One region of the Paenibacillus sp. FSL R5-0470 genome, then DNA from elsewhere that is predicted to be linked to it. Evidence: riboswitches for the same ligand, from Rfam matches in the RefSeq annotation. Region 1 holds a riboswitch; the other holds the start of a gene.
What was found. A riboswitch is a leader RNA that binds a small molecule or an ion and turns the genes downstream of it on or off. The one in region 1 is predicted to bind cyclic di-AMP.
Positions count from the first base shown of each region.

Region 2: linked by a shared signal. The riboswitch ahead of MKY99_RS02705 (hypothetical protein) and the one ahead of MKY99_RS00545 (C40 family peptidase) in region 1 are both predicted to bind cyclic di-AMP.

Region 1 is NZ_CP150238.1:108,953-117,016, forward strand. It holds gene MKY99_RS00500 (ATP-binding protein) at 1-189, shown strand, start outside; gene rluF (23S rRNA pseudouridine(2604) synthase RluF) at 179-880, shown strand; gene motB (flagellar motor protein MotB) at 980-1,798, opposite strand; gene motA (flagellar motor stator protein MotA) at 1,782-2,585, opposite strand; gene MKY99_RS00520 (hypothetical protein) at 2,792-3,085, shown strand; gene MKY99_RS00525 (4a-hydroxytetrahydrobiopterin dehydratase) at 3,314-3,601, shown strand; gene MKY99_RS00530 (cytochrome c) at 3,693-4,049, opposite strand; gene MKY99_RS00535 (GNAT family N-acetyltransferase) at 4,177-4,662, opposite strand; gene MKY99_RS00540 (C40 family peptidase) at 4,918-5,409, opposite strand; cyclic di-AMP (ydaO/yuaA leader) riboswitch at 5,415-5,556, opposite strand; gene MKY99_RS00545 (C40 family peptidase) at 5,916-6,344, opposite strand; cyclic di-AMP (ydaO/yuaA leader) riboswitch at 6,398-6,536, opposite strand; gene MKY99_RS00550 (hypothetical protein) at 6,751-7,581, opposite strand; gene MKY99_RS00555 (M1 family metallopeptidase) at 7,593-8,064, opposite strand, start outside.
Region 2 is NZ_CP150238.1:603,846-611,909, forward strand. It holds gene MKY99_RS02690 (hypothetical protein) at 1-174, opposite strand, end outside; gene MKY99_RS02695 (hypothetical protein) at 307-816, opposite strand; gene MKY99_RS02700 (hypothetical protein) at 833-1,324, opposite strand; cyclic di-AMP (ydaO/yuaA leader) riboswitch at 1,458-1,623, opposite strand; cyclic di-AMP (ydaO/yuaA leader) riboswitch at 2,044-2,233, shown strand; gene MKY99_RS02705 (hypothetical protein) at 2,424-2,840, shown strand; gene kdpA (potassium-transporting ATPase subunit KdpA) at 3,057-4,733, shown strand; gene kdpB (potassium-transporting ATPase subunit KdpB) at 4,750-6,783, shown strand; gene kdpC (potassium-transporting ATPase subunit KdpC) at 6,839-7,447, shown strand; gene MKY99_RS02725 (histidine kinase) at 7,647-8,064, shown strand, end outside.

The sequences.
Region 1 (8,064 bases):
AAGGAGTCGGGAACAGGCTTAGGGCTAATGATTAGCCAACGTATTATTCAGGCTCATAAGGGTCATTTGGAAATACAAAGTGAAGTGGGTCAAGGGACAACTGTTATGATCAAGCTGCCTGCAGCTGGTACGGATAGCCCTTGGCTTAATATTAAGGATGAACGGAGTGAAGGACAACGTGAGAATTAATAAATTCATCAGTGAGACAGGGTACTGTTCACGCCGTGAAGCAGATAAGCTGGTGGAAGGTGGTAGAGTTACGATCAACGGACAACCTGCTGTGCTTGGCAGTCAGGCCGTTCCAGGCGATGATGTGAGAATAGATGGTGTTGCGCTTGAAACATCAAGCCAGACGGTTTACATTGCGTTAAACAAGCCAGTGGGTATCACTTCAACTACAGAGCAGCATATTAAGGGGAATATTGTTGACTTTGTAGGTCATCATGAGCGAATCTTTCCGATTGGGCGACTCGATAAGGATTCAGAAGGATTGATTTTGCTTACCAACGATGGGGACATCGTTAACAAGATTTTACGGTCCGAAGGTCGGCATGAAAAAGAGTATGTTGTTACTGTAGACAGACCGATTACGCCATCATTTATTACCGGCATGTCCAGCGGCGTAAAGATATTAGGTGAGAAGACGCTACCTTGTGAGGTCACTCGTATTACAGAGCGTGTATTCCGTATTATTTTGACGGAGGGTAAGAATCGTCAGATCCGCCGTATGTGCAGCGCTTTTGGCTACGAGGTTAGAAAGCTTCAACGCATTCGGATTATGAATATTCGTCTAGGGGCATTACAAACAGGAGAATGGCGTGAGCTGTCTGCTGAAGAGAAGCAAGAACTTGGAGCTACACTGAACTACGAACTTCTATAACTTAGAAAAGCCTAGATTTGAATACAATGTGTCAAAAAAGAGCTGTTCCATCGGTCTAAGACCTTGGGACAGCTCTTTATGTTTGTAATAGGATAACCATTATTCATCGGAAGGAGCAATACCTGAGAACTCTTTGGTTTCTTGATATTTACGAATAATGGATACTTCAACCCGGCGGTTCTTACTTCGTCCAACAGCTGTTGTATTTTCAGAAATGGGGTGGTATTCCCCGTATCCAATCGCACTAAATTTCCGTGGATTCAGGTTCGTATTTGTTAGCAAGATCTTCATGAACTGAAGGGCGCGATCGGCGCTCAGGTCCCAGTTGGAAGAATAGTCGCTATTAGAGATAGGGATATTATCGGTATGTCCTTGCACGACTACATCATAATCCGGGAATTGCTGCAGCATGGTTGAGATGGACTTTGCTAATTGTCGAGAATCATCTTTAACTACTGCCTGTCCGGATGCGAACAACGCGTTATCACTTATCGTAATCATAAGCTGGGATTGATTGAGCTTAGTACTGAGTAGATCGGTAAGGCCGTTCTTGCTGATATATTGATCAAACTGCTTCTTAAGCTTCTCTAAATCCTCTTGTTCCTTTTGCCGCAGCTTAGCCATTTCTGTTTGTTCATTTTTCTTGGTTACTGATTTATCCATTTGATCATTTTTTCCTAAATCCTCTTGACTCTTAGATGGCATTGCCGCCCGCTCTTCAAGAACACCTGTACCGCCATTAAGAGCAGAACTGAAGGCTTGACTCATCTCTTCGAATTTTTTGGCATCCGTTGCACTCATAGAATACATTACGATGAACAAGGCTACCAGAAGGGTCATAAGATCAGAATAAGGCAGTAGCCACGATTCATCGGCGTGTTCTTCATGCTCTTCGTGTCGTCTAGTCTTTTTGCTCACCCGATCCACTCTCCTTCTCATCATTTAACTTAGCTCGTTCCGAAGGTGTCAGGAAGACAGCAAGCTTCTGATTGATGGCAATAGTGGATACACCGGATTGTATGGACAAAAGACCTTCGACCATCATCATTCGAACTTCAATTTCACGTTTGGAAAGTCGTTTTAGCTTATTGGCAATAGGATGCCATAATACGTAACCTGTAAAGATACCGAGTAGCGTTGCGATGAAGGCAGCCCCGATTGCTGCAGCCAATTTGTTCATATCACTCATATCAGCCAGAGCGGCTATAAGTCCGATAACGGCCCCAAGTACGCCAAGTGTAGGAGCATACATACCTGCTTGTGAGAAAATGAGTGCGCCTGCTTTATGTCTATCCTCTGTGGCGTGGATGTCCTCCATGAGAACATCGCGGACAAAATCCTGATCATTTCCATCAATAATCATCCGCATGCCATTTCTGAGGAAGTTATCTTCTATTTCATCGACTTTCGACTCAAGAGCCAGCAGACCTTCACGCCGTGTAATAGAAGCCCACTCCATGAACATAGTAATTAATTCGGATTTACTGATTAATTTCTTTTTGACAAAAATCATTTTAAACAGACTTGGAATCTTCTTGACCTCCGAGAACGGAAAGGCCATAAAGATGGAAGCTGCCGTACCCACTAAGATAATAACGTAAGCAGCAGGTGTGGCTAAAGCGTGAAGAGGAGCGTGCTTGAGGATCATACCCCAAATAACTGCAACTAGACCAAAAATTAAACCAAGTATTGTTGAAATTTCCATTATGCACCTCGTCCATGAGATTATAAGATGTGTTCCGACAAAGCCGCGTATATCATCCTTGAAACAGCGGCAAGGCACTCTGTTCGAAACCGAATAACGTATATTCTTATTTATCGACATCATTCCGTTTTTTGTGAAGTCATTTTTTCGGCTATAATGGATAAGGTAAGTAATTATTCATCTGTGGAGAAAACGGAGTGATACATGTGGGTGTAAAGCATGGTAGAGATTACGGTGAAATCCTAACGGATTTGACTGAGGCTGTCGGAAGAATTTCCGATGGGTACTTATTTTTTGAAATGGATCCAGAAGAGTGGCAAGAATTGCCGCAGGAATCCAAGATGGAGGTATGGGAGGCACTGGCTGAGGATCTTTTCTTCGCGCTGGGTAATGAACCTATGATTGAGGTGGGGAGCGGCGTTATCATCTACGATAAGGACACGCACCGCATTAATATTTTAGTCGGAGAAGAGGATTTAGCCTCTGTTGTTTTGATTTAAGAAGAGGGGGCGGGGGGGCGTAATTTGCCCGTAGTTAGTAGCCCGTGTTAAAATTGGTGTAGCCGAGTTATAATCGCTGGGATTCTTGAATACATTTAATCGAAAATATTGCCTTTATCCTGGCACATCCCTTGGACCTCAGAAGCTAAGGGATGTTTTGTTTAACGAATAAGACGAGTAAAGGGACCTGCGGATTTTACTGCAATTTTTAGTAAGGGAGGAAACGAATTGTTATTTACGGAAGAAGAACTGCGTGAGCAGATCAGCAAGCTGGAAGGTTGGAAGCTGGAAGAGAATACCATGGTGCGAAAATATATGTTCAGCCAATATATGAAGGGTATTGCTTTCGTTGATGAAGTAGCCACCATTTCAGAAGCCTTTGATCACCATCCACATATTACGATTGATTATAAGACAGTGACTTTACGACTGAAATCAAATGAGGAAGACGGTATTACAGCTCTAGATATTCGAGAGGCACATGAATTTAATGAAGCCTTTGAGAAAAATCGTTAGTGTCACCCAAACTCATAAATAAACGCCCGTGCGCAGATAGTGAACTATCTTCTGGCACGGGCGTTTTTAGTTGCTTAGGTAGTAGTTACTGTTACTTTTTCTCTGAGAGCCAGAGGGCGACGTTTGCAATCTCCTCAGGGGCTAGCTTTTCTTTAAAGGAAGGCATTTGACCGCGTCCTTTAGTGACGATACTGTAGATTTCTTCAGCATCATGCTGACCGCCTTCATTTTGAAGACTGGGTCCAACTCCACCTTGAAGCTGATCGCCGTGACAGGTGATACAGCTGGCTTTCACGGTTGCTTCGGCCTTTGCCGCATCCAATTGAACTTCCGGCATCGTCGGTTTATTCTGTTCAGCTACCTCTTCTTTACCTGGAAGTGTAAACATAAGTACTACCGCAAAGGCACAGGCGGCAAAAAACAAACCGCTCATGATCCATTTCTGCATCCCAGTTCGTCCCTTCTATGTAAGCTGCTCCCTACATTATAGCTCAAGGTGAAGCGTTATCATAGGGTTTGTGACAAAAAAATGAACGATAATGCCATCAAATCATTGAAAAATATGGAATTTAATATTATTTATCATAGACCATGCAATAAAAAGGTTTGTTTCCTGTGGGGGTTAGGCGCTCATACGTATCGGTAATCGTAAATCCACACTTTTGGTAAGTTCGGATCGCCCGCTGGTTCCAGGTCAATACCTCTAGATCAATCTCACGCTCAGGATAACGAATTAAGGCTGCTTGCACGATTGCATCCATGAATATTTTCCCTAGACCTTGACCGCATAGATCAGGGCGCATACCAATCCCCAAGCGAACAACACCTTCCATTGGAAACAACTGCGCGAATCCACACAAAATCCCTTGCCCATTTAGTATGGAGACATATTGCTCATTCCGTAGCTGCGGGTCACCGAACTCGATTCCAAGAGCCTGCATTTGCTCCCACGGCATCCAGCCGTAAATATTATAAGGGGCAGTGTAATCCCAGTTGCAAACCTCTTCCGCGTGACTGGTCTCCATAGGCGCTACATGAAAAGTAACAGAGGGATTTATCATAAGGTCAAGGACCTCCTTTCACGGGGGAACTTTAAATGTCTTATATTTGTAGCTTAAAATACTTATGGTCCTTATAAGGACATCGAAGGCGTTTATGCTTGTAACTAATTATATACAAAAAGAGGCATGGTCGACTCAGAAATTTATGAGGATTATTGTTTTACAAATTCTGAGAGGGGTAAATACTAAATAAGACAAAAAACAAGCTCTTCCCCAAGAATCAACATCTTGGAAAAGAGCCTATGTACGATTTACTTATTGAACATCATCATTATCTTCTGTCTCAGAAGCAACAGAATGATAAGCATCCGTGCTCATAATTCGTTTAGCACCGATGTAGCGTTTCACGTAGTAGCTATCACTCAGGGAGCTAATCGTTACACCGCGTGAGGAAGATGCGTGTGCAAACTTGCCTTCACCGACATAAATACCGACATGGGAGACACCCTTACCACTTGTATTGAAGAATACAAGATCTCCAGATCTTAAATCATCTTGGGAGATAGCAGTACCCATTTGATACTGGGAACCTGATTGGTGTGGTAGGTTTATACCAATTTTATCAAATACATACATTGTAAATCCGGAGCAATCAAATCCATTTGTGGAGATGCCGCCGGATACGTACTTAGTTCCGATGGTCTTGTCGATCACTTTATCCATTTTGGAATCCGCGAAAGCGCTTCCTGCTCCGATGGTGAAAATAATGGAAAAGCTAAGTACTGCTGCTGCTAGCTTCTTCTTCAAAAGTTTATACCCCTTCCGGATGCCTACGAGGTTAGCTTAAGGGTTCGGTTGAAGGTCCCCTATGACCCCTCTAAAAATGGAGGTCAATTCACCCAAAGTTGGTTCCCCCGTTTTCCTAATAGTTAGGAAACTCGGCTGATACTGTTGATTAGGAATAGCTTGTAATCAATACATGACAAAACCTTTGTAAATAACAACTTAATGATTACAAAAATGTTACTAAAATCTTACTGCAGTTATTGTAACAAACAGAGTGCCGCTTGGCAATCGTTTTTAACATAATCATGCAGAAAAATTCGTTTTTTTAAAGTCAAAATGCATATGTAAGCGATAATATTAAACTAATTTTTATATTTATTGAAATTTTTATCAAATAAAAGTGTTTAAAGTCCGTTCAAGAGGTGTAAAGAATATAATAAGGCAAAAGAAAACCTGGATTCGATTAAGTCAATAATCAAACCCAGGTCTATATAATGTAATTGTGAGGTTATAGTTGTGGGGAAGTATTAATCGTAGGCTATAGCTTGATATGAGGAAGTACTCATTACTCTTTTAGCACCAACGTAGCGATTGGCCCAGTAGGACTGGCTAAGTGAAGTGATGGTCACGCCATATGAAGATGATGATTGTGCGAATTTTCCGTTTCCAACATAAATGCCGACATGGGATACGCCGTTGCCCAATGTGTTAAAGAAAACTAGGTCACCTGAACGTAATTTACTTTTGGCTACAGGAGTTCCGACATTATATTGAGCTTTTGAAGTACGGGGCAAAGAAAGACCCACCTTCTTGAATACATACGTAGTAAATCCAGAACAGTCAAACCCGGCAGTGCTAGTGCCTCCGGTTTTATAGGCAACTCCAATTGTCTTTGAAATAACACTGTCCATCTTAGAATCTGCAAAGGCACTTCCTCCACCAATAGAGAACGCCATCACAAGTCCTAGCGCCGCAGCGACGCATGCTTTTCTTAAATTCTTCAAAAAAATTGTACCCCTTCCAATGCCTGTGAGGTTAGCTTAAGGATTCGGTAGAAGGTTCCCCTATGATCACTGCAAAGCGAGATCAATTCACCCAAAATATGGTTCCCCCACTTCCCGGTGCAAGGAATTCGGCGTTTTATGCACCAGATAGTGACTTATCGACATGACTACGACAAATACATGAAGTTATGTAGAAATCGTTTCAAATGATTACAAACTTGTTACCAATGGAACAGGACTTATTGTAACAAAGTCTTTACGATTTTGCAAATCCTCATAATTTGTCTATAACGCGAAAGAGTCCCAGCTCCTGATTCAGGAACCGGGACTCTTATATTATGTTCTGTAATGCTTCAAATTATTGTGGAAATGCTTTACTTTGCCATAGATGATATTGAGCTGAAATTCCCCACATTTTGAAGAGTGTTGAGGGCAGTGATGAAAGTTGACGAATAAGAAGTGCTGGTAGGCCAGGACAGAAGATACCCGTTAGTCCGCACACTAGCAAAAGGATCAGGCCTGCTGCACCAAGTATGATTGAAATTCCTATTGCCGGAATCAGCGACTTCAAGCAAATGAATAAGGAGGAGAACATCCCCGTGCCGCTGGTATAACCAAACTGCATATATAGAAGGAACAGGCGCACGATAAAGATGTATATAAGCCATGCCAATACGTATGGAACTAGATGAAGTAACAAAGAGTAGTTCAGAAAGGAGGACAAGAATAGCCCGTACATTTTTGGAGCAAGCCAGTATAACGGAAGTAGAGCCAGCACCCATTCGATTAGACTGAAGATAAACACTGGAAATCCATAAAGCTTCATACCTGGAAAAAAGAACAGGCCACGCTCTCCTTTTCGCTCCTGATGGAGTTCATGCAGTAATCCTGCCCTTATGAAGGGGGAGAGTAGCAGTCGTAAGACAACAAGCCCTAGGAACATCCATAACCAAGTACGTATCGCAGGATCTGTGTTCAAGCTGAACTGCCCTTCGACATAATAGAGTAGTCTACCCATTCCGCTGCCTCCAGCGTCTTTATCTGGATAACGCAGTAGAATTGGAACGATAGCAGACCGGATGAAGCCGTACATAAAGTAGCCCCAGAGCAGTCGGTAGATGAAGAGCAGAATCAGAATATAAAATTGCTCCTTCATGCTTTGCCAGCCGCGGGTTATCGATGTTCTCACAATCATTCACCTCACCAGACAAGAGTTCCGAGCACGGTTTCAACTAGTTTAGTTACACTTAATGTCCAGCGGGAGAGCGTTTTGGGCTCTATTTCCGCCAGTCTGAAGTTATTAAGATGCTTGTTTTCTAACAGAATGGTATGCTCAGGATCAACCTCAGCAGAGAGAAGAAGCTTATCGCTTAACAATTGGAAGGTAGTCTCTGCTCCTTCACCGCTCCAGACCCGCTCTGTAGCAGAGCCATCGGCGAATGTGAATTTAATGGGAACGTCAACGTAATGGCTCCCTTTGTTTGTAATCTTTACTATGGATTCATAGCTCTGAGCATCGCTGTTGCCATTCTTTTTAATCGTAATCGTATCTACTGAGAAATCAGGAGCACCACCACCATAAATATAATCTTCGAAATAAGGCTGCCATGATTTTTTGGTTACCTTCTCAACGACTTTTTGAAAATCAGACGTAGTGGGGTGCTGGAAACGG
Region 2 (8,064 bases), 490 kb from region 1:
GGCAGACAGAAGAGACCGGCGTGCGTAATAATCGGCGCATTGTCGGATACAAGAGCGGTAAGCTTCGATAGAGAATAGCTGGCTGTCGAAGCTTTTTTGACGGAATATTTTGTGAAGCTCTTTAAAAGTACGGATAGTAACCTTCTCGGCTTCTGCTGATTGTTGTAACAACATGGAACTGAGCATATAGATATCATTCGTACACTTTTGAACACACTCTGCAAATATAGTTCTACGGGATGATTCGGCAGGTAAGGGGTCAGGCATGATAAACACGATCCTTTCAGAATGGGTTATGGGATGAACCTATAATATAGAAAAGTAAGAAATGGATTTGTTGATAAGCTCGGCGGTATCAGGTTCTGGATAACTATGTTTTTGAAGCGCAACACTGGATGGTTTATAATATAGCCGCCCTCCTTTGGAATCTCTCCCACCAGCGACAGCTCTGTACAGACGACCTTGCTCAATGTGCCCTGCCAAGGATTTACCCTGCAGCTTGGCTTTTAAATCCTGTAAAGCACCTTGCACTAGCTCAAACTGAGTCTGATCCCACTCTGAACCATGGGTACGTACTTTATCTATCGCTTCCTCTAGCCGGCAATGGTATATCATTCTGAGAAAAGAACTCCATTTAATAAGATCGAAAGTTTTGGTATTGGCAGAGATAAGACATGCCCCCCAGCTGCTACCTCCTTTACAGGTAAGTTTCAGGATGCCATAACGGCTGCCTTGATCAGCCTCCATTCCATAATGAATAGGCTCAGGTGAATCAAAGACGAATACTTCTATGCGAGACAGTCTTCGCTGGTCCATGACAGTTTTTTCCTCCTTAGGTTTCCAAAAGCTTAAGATCTACATGGTGAATGTCATTAGCCTTCTCTATACAGGCGAGCATTTCAGCTTCATTCTCACAGACTGCGGCATGCTCTAGCCATAGTCTGAATTTCTGTTTGCGTATAACGGATAAATGTAAGGGAAAGGTGTTGCGGGATCTCATTACGTACCAACCGACTGCAACATCTTTCCACGGTTCCTTAAAAGCGGTGAGCCACGGAAAACGTTGGTGTGCTGACCAATCCTGCAGCTGTTGCTTTTCTCGGATACTTTTATATATTTCGTATATAATTGTTCGGTCCATACAGTATTCACAGGTAGATGGGCTGCTGAAATGGCGAAGTGATTCAATCTGCTTCTGACCAAAAGCATAGCCGACAATAGTTCTGTGATGATCCTCTTCGAACCACAACGCTCCAAAGCAAACATAATTTAGACTTATCGGCTCAAGTAGCCCTTGCTGAGTTCCCCAATAATAGTGTTTCATTTCTTTCACCCCGTCCAGCATGCTATCACCCTATAGATTCAGGTAACGCAAAAACCGCAGCAAGAGGAGGACCTCTGCTGCGGTTTTGGAATACAGGTATATACACACCTGTGCCAAAGCGTGGCGGATCAAGGGTCTCTCTCTTTACGCTTACGAGGTTAGCTGTCGGATTCGGACGGTGAGAGTCGCCCTACCTATATGAGACTTGGACAGTCTCCTTCGGATTCACCCCAAGTAGGCCATGTGACCTGATGGTTCCCCCGTTCCCTGCAAATACAGGAACTCAGCGTTGAATGTATTTCGTGAAATAGATTCAACCCGAATCATACTCTTTTCAAGGTGTTTCTGTAAAAACAGAAAGTGTTCTTTTGAGCGCGATTTAAACCAAATCCTGCCTACTACGACGGAAAAGGGAACCAAATAGGTATTTATTGCGAGTTATCGGGCTTCTTCCTCGCTTAATCTCGACTTCTTGTTTTCTTACCTATAAAGGCGTTTTTTTAAGATTTCTACATTTGTGGTGAATAAAATCACATGGTATGCCCGCTTTTCGCTAATGGATTAAAACTCGAGTAAACAAGAGATATAGAGAGATTGGATATCAAGTAAGCGCTATCCGATACGAAAATAGTTTTTAATTTGCATTATTTTGGCATCAATCAGGTTTTACAATTCTTCCTGCATAAGGGTATGATTACTCCTGTTTCAACAACAATCGAATATTTGATCCGCTTAATTTCCGTTAAGGAAAGCGGGGGAACCAACAATCGGCAGACGATGTGAGAGTCGGAAGCCGGTTATGGGGTGAATCCTGTAGAAGATGCGAGTGAGCTCGTATCTATACAGGTAGGGCGACTCTCACCGCCCGAATCCGACAGCTAACCTCGTAAGCGTATGGAGAGAGGATGAGTGCAATGTGACCGCTAGCGAGCCACAGAGGAGAATCCTTTGTGGCTTTTTGCTGTGCTTTTTTAAGCAAAGCATTTATGGAAAACCTCACGAAGAGGTCGTTATATTCATCATTAGCGGTAGCTTTTCTTTCAAGATCAGGGTGATCAAGCTCTGATCTTACAAGCAAAGCATTTGAGGAGAATAAGAGATGACAGATCAGAATGAATATGTACTGGTATGTGCGCCAACGAAGGCAGGCGAACATTTTATTAAGCTTCTAAAATTCAGAGGCATTAAGATGGCCGGATTGACCAACAACTTGCCTGAGAAGGCCCTACTCGAAGAGATGGGGATTGAACAAGTCGTTCTAGTTGATACCCGCCATCAGAATACTTGGTTTCGCCCGCCGTTCCCGGTAGGACGGGTATATCTGTTCGAGAGCAGCTTTACGTTATGCTGCCGCTACATTCAGATGTGCCGCACCTGGACGACACAGCCGATTTTTGTAATCACAAGCTCAATAAATCCTAGATTGGTCTATAAAAGACTTGGTGCAAGTTATGTAATCTATTCTCATAGTGGTGATGCTGATTTTCTAATCGATAAATCACCTCATCAAGGATAAAAGAAGGAGTGCGGGAGATATGATGGATCTGTATATGGTGGCTTCGTTAGCTGTAATTTACGGGTTGTTTTATGGATTTATGCGCTGGTGCGCAGGTGTAGTTGAGGATACAGGGAGGGATAAGTTGTGATTCTAGTAATCGCTGTTACCCTACTGTTGTTTGTATATCTGGTTTACGCATTGATTCATCCGGAGAAATTTTAAGGAGGGGCATTCATGGGCATTTTGCAAATAGTTGCTGTAATCGTAATTCTTATCTTGCTGGTTAAGCCGATGGGCACGTATTTATATTATGTATTTTCTAATGAACCGAACCGTACGGATCGATGGTTTGGAGGCATGGAAAAAGGGATTTATAAGCTGATCGGCCTGAAAAAACGGGACGGAATGTCTTGGAAGAAGTATGCGCTCAGCTTTGTGTTAACAAATATCGTATTGGTTACTTTCAGTTACATTGTTCTTAGATTGCAGCGGGGATTGCCGTTAAACCCGAATGGAATTACGGATATGGAACAGACGCTTTCATTCAATACAGTGATCAGCTTTATGACCAATACGAACCTGCAGCATTATAGCGGGGAGACGGGGCTTTCGTATTTTTCACAAATGGCTGTCATCACGATGATGATGTTCACATCTGCAGCGAGCGGATTTTCTGTTGCGGTTGCCTTTGTCAGAGGAATCACGGGACGGAAATCAGTCGGGAACTTCTTCGAGGATTTCGTCAAAGCGCATATTCGTGTGTTCATTCCGCTAGCTTTGTTAGTTTCATTGGTGCTGGTAGGACTACATGTGCCACAAACGCTCAAGCCATCACTTGAAGTCACTACACTAGAGGGCCAAACACAACAAATTGCTATCGGTCCAGTAGCTTCTTTGGAATCGATCAAACATCTGGGCACGAATGGTGGCGGCTTCTTCGGGGCCAATTCATCGCATCCTTTTGAGAACCCTAATCCACTTACGAACGTGCTAGAGATTCTCTCTATGTGGATGCTGCCAGCTTCGCTCCCTTATATGTACGGATTGTTTGCCAAGAACAAACGTCAGGGCTGGGTAATTTTTACCGCAATGATGACCTTGTTTGTTCTGCTGTTAAGCCTAAACTTCTATGCTGAATCGAAAGGCAATCCGGCGATCAATGCACTAGGAATTGAATCTTCACAAGGTAGTATGGAAGGTAAAGAGGTGCGCTTCGGCATACCGCAGTCTTCCTTGTTTACTTCAGTAACAACCGCAGCTACGACAGGTAGTGTTAACAATATGCATGATACGCTGACGCCGCTGGGAGGTATTACGCCTCTTGCACTGATGATGCTCAACAATGTCTTCGGTGGTAAAGGTGTTGGACTGATCAATATGCTGATGTATGCGATTCTGGGTGTCTTCCTGTGCGGTCTCATGGTCGGCAGGACACCGGAGTTCCTCGGACGGAAAATAGAGGCCAAGGAGATGAAGCTGATTGCCATAGCGATCCTTGTGCATCCGTTCATTATCCTTGTGCCAACCGCAGCTGCGTTCCTGACCGATTTGGGGCAAGGGGCGATTACGAACACTGGATTCCATGGACTCAGCCAAGTGTTATATGAATATGTCTCTTCTGCCGCGAACAATGGTTCAGGATTTGAAGGGCTTGCAGACAATACAACTTTTTGGAATGTCACAACCGGGATTGTCATGCTGCTAGGTCGTTATGTCTCTATCATTGCAATGCTGGCGGTAGCAGGTTCTCTGCTTAAGAAGAAGCCGGTTCCTGAGACGATTGGCACGTTCCGCACAGACAATGGACTGTTTACGGGAATTCTGATTGGTACAGTAGTGATTATCGGTGCGTTGACGTTCCTGCCGGTCATTGTACTCGGCCCCATTGCAGAATATCTAACCTTACGGTAGGAAGAGGGAGAATAAGATGAGTACTGTAAAAAGAAAAAAGCTGCTGACGGGACCCATACTCCTTAGCGCTGTAAAGGATAGTTTTATAAAGCTTAACCCAGTAACGCTAATCAAAAATCCCGTCATGTTCGTGGTAGAGGTCGGTACGATCATTGTCCTCCTCATGGTGCTGGCTCCTGGATATTTTAATGCAGAGCAATCGATAGGCTTCAATATCACAGTGTTGTTCATTCTGCTGTTTACAGTGCTGTTTGCGAACTTCGCTGAAGCACTGGCAGAAGGCCGGGGGAAAGCCCAAGCCGATTCGCTCAAGAAAACAAAACAAGATATCACAGCTAACAAACTGGTTGGAGGAGCGGTGAAGACAGTCTCTTCCTCCGAGTTGCGTAAAGGAGATATCGTCATTGTCAGTCAGGGAGAACTCATCCCTGGTGACGGTGAGGTGATTGAAGGGCTGGCTTCCGTAGATGAATCAGCGATTACAGGTGAATCTGCACCTGTAATCAAGGAGGCTGGTGGGGACTTTGGCTCCGTTACAGGCGGTACACGGGTCGTCAGTGATGAGATTAAAGTCAGAATTACAAGTGATCCTGGTGAGTCGTTTCTAGATCGAATGATCTCTCTTGTTGAAGGGGCGAAACGTCAGAAGACACCTAACGAAATTGCGCTAAATACGCTTTTGATCAGTCTGACGCTGATTTTCTTGATTGTAGTAGTGACCTTGCGGCCGATTGCAACTTATCTAGGTGTTGATCTTGATATTCCGGTTATGATCGCCTTGTTGGTCTGTCTGATTCCGACAACAATCGGGGGGCTACTCTCCGCAATCGGAATAGCGGGTATGGACCGGGTGACCCAGTTTAATGTACTCGCCATGTCGGGTAAGGCAGTTGAGGCTGCCGGCGATATTAATACGATGATCCTAGATAAGACCGGTACGATTACCTTCGGGAACCGGATGGCGAGTGAATTTGTTCCTGTCGGAAATGAAACGGAAGCTGAGCTTACAGCGTGGGCGGCCATCAGTTCCCTAAAGGATGAGACGCCTGAGGGACGTTCTGTAATTGAGCTGGCCAAGAAGCTGGAACGCAGCTATGACAGCAAGCTTGCTGAAGGTGGCGAAATCGTAGAGTTTAAGGCCGAAACACGGATGAGTGGTATTGACCTGCAAGATGGACGCTGCGTACGCAAAGGTGCGGTAGACTCCGTGAAGAAATGGGTACAGTCGAAAGGCGGTGTCATTCCCGCGAACCTCGACAGTAATTCTGATGCCATCGCCCGGATGGGGGGGACCCCGTTAGCGGTTGCGGTAGACAATCGGATCTATGGACTTATTTACTTGAAGGATACCGTAAAGCCAGGCATGAAAGAGCGGTTTGATGAGCTGCGGAAAATGGGGATTAAGACCATCATGTGTACGGGTGACAATCCGCTGACCGCAGCTACGATTGCCCGTGAAGCGGGGGTAGATGATTTCATCGCGGAAAGTACACCTGAGGATAAAATAGCAGTCATTCGCCGCGAACAGAACGAGGGTAAGCTGGTTGCGATGACTGGGGATGGTACAAATGATGCCCCTGCCCTTGCACAAGCTGATGTGGGCTTAGCCATGAATAGCGGCACTACAGCTGCTAAGGAAGCAGCAAATATGGTCGATTTGGACTCTGACCCTTCGAAGATTATTGAGGTCGTGGCGATTGGTAAACAGCTGCTGATGACGCGGGGTGCGTTAACAACCTTTAGTATCGCGAATGATATCGCGAAGTATTTCGCCATTATTCCGGCGATGTTCATGCTCGCTATTCCTGAAATGGAAGCCCTGAATGTAATGGGACTAGGCTCGCCAAGCTCGGCTATAATATCCGCCTTAATATTTAATGCGATTATTATTCCGCTGCTCATCCCACTGGCTATGAAGGGTGTGTCGTATAAAGCTATGAGCTCTACGAAGCTGCTTGGACGCAATATATTTATCTATGGGCTAGGCGGAGTGGTAGTTCCTTTTGCGGGCATCAAGCTCATTGATATGATCGTAAGTGTATGGATTTAACGACGTGTTGACTAATCATTGAAAGGGTGAGAGCATCGTGAATAACGGAAACTCCATGGAGGACACTGAAGAGCAGTTATCATCATCGAAAGGTGCTTATTTCTTTATTATTGTGCGACTAAGTTTAGTATTTATTGTTCTCTGCGGAGTGATCTATCCTCTGACAACTACAGCGCTTGCCCAGGTTCTAATGCCGTCGCAAGCGAACGGCAGCTTGCTTAAGAATGATGCTGGAGTAGTTGTAGGCTCGGAACTCATTGGGCAGAACTTTACGAACCCAGGACTATTTCATGGTCGTGTGTCTAGTATTGAGTATAAAGCAGAAGCCTCAGGGTCCAATAACTACGCTCCATCCAATCCGGATATGCTGCAGCGGACAAAGGATTTCATTACGCAGTGGAAGCTCGATAATCCGGATGTGCCCGTGAACAAATTGCCAGTTGATTTGGTCACCAACTCGGGTTCGGGGCTTGATCCGCATATCACACCAGCTTCAGCAATGGTGCAGATTCCTCGGATTAGCAATTTAACCGGTATTCCTGCATCGCAGCTGGAAGAGCTCGTAAATAAGCATACCGAGGGTCGTGACTTAGGGTTGTTTGGTGAAGAACGGGTCAATGTGTTGAAGCTGAACATGGATCTACTGAAACTAGTGAACAAATAAATATAGTAAATATCCCTGCCAGATTACTAGAATCGGGCAGGGATATCTTGCTTTCTAAAATATAAGAAAGTATAAGTTTCACATTATACTTTCTTATATTTCTACGAGAAACGGCTGTCGTCTTTGAAGGACGACAATGTCATTTCTTCTTGGAACAGAAGGGTACATGCATGATCGGGGTTATTAAGGAGTGGTCTTGATGGGAACATACCGGAGGAAGACGCCGGAGGAGTTGCTGCTCTCTATCTATGAGCTGCATCGGGGACGTCTGAAGATCTATATCGGTCCGGTCAGTGGGTCGGGCAAAACGTATCAGATGCTGCGTGAGGGCCAGGCACTAAAAGCGCAGGGAATCGATGTTGTGATCTGTGCGGTTTCGACGAATCAGAGTCCAGAAACTAAGGATCAGCTGGGCGATTTGGAACGGATACCAAGTATTCATTGGTTTCAGAAAGATATAGAGAAGAAGGATCTTGATGTAGAAGCTATTGTGGCACGTAATCCAGAAGTTGTGCTAACCGATGGCTTGGCCCACCAGAATCGCGAGGGTGCGGAGAGATCTGGAAGACTGGACGATATCAAATACTTATTGAGCAATGGGATTAGTGTCATCACAA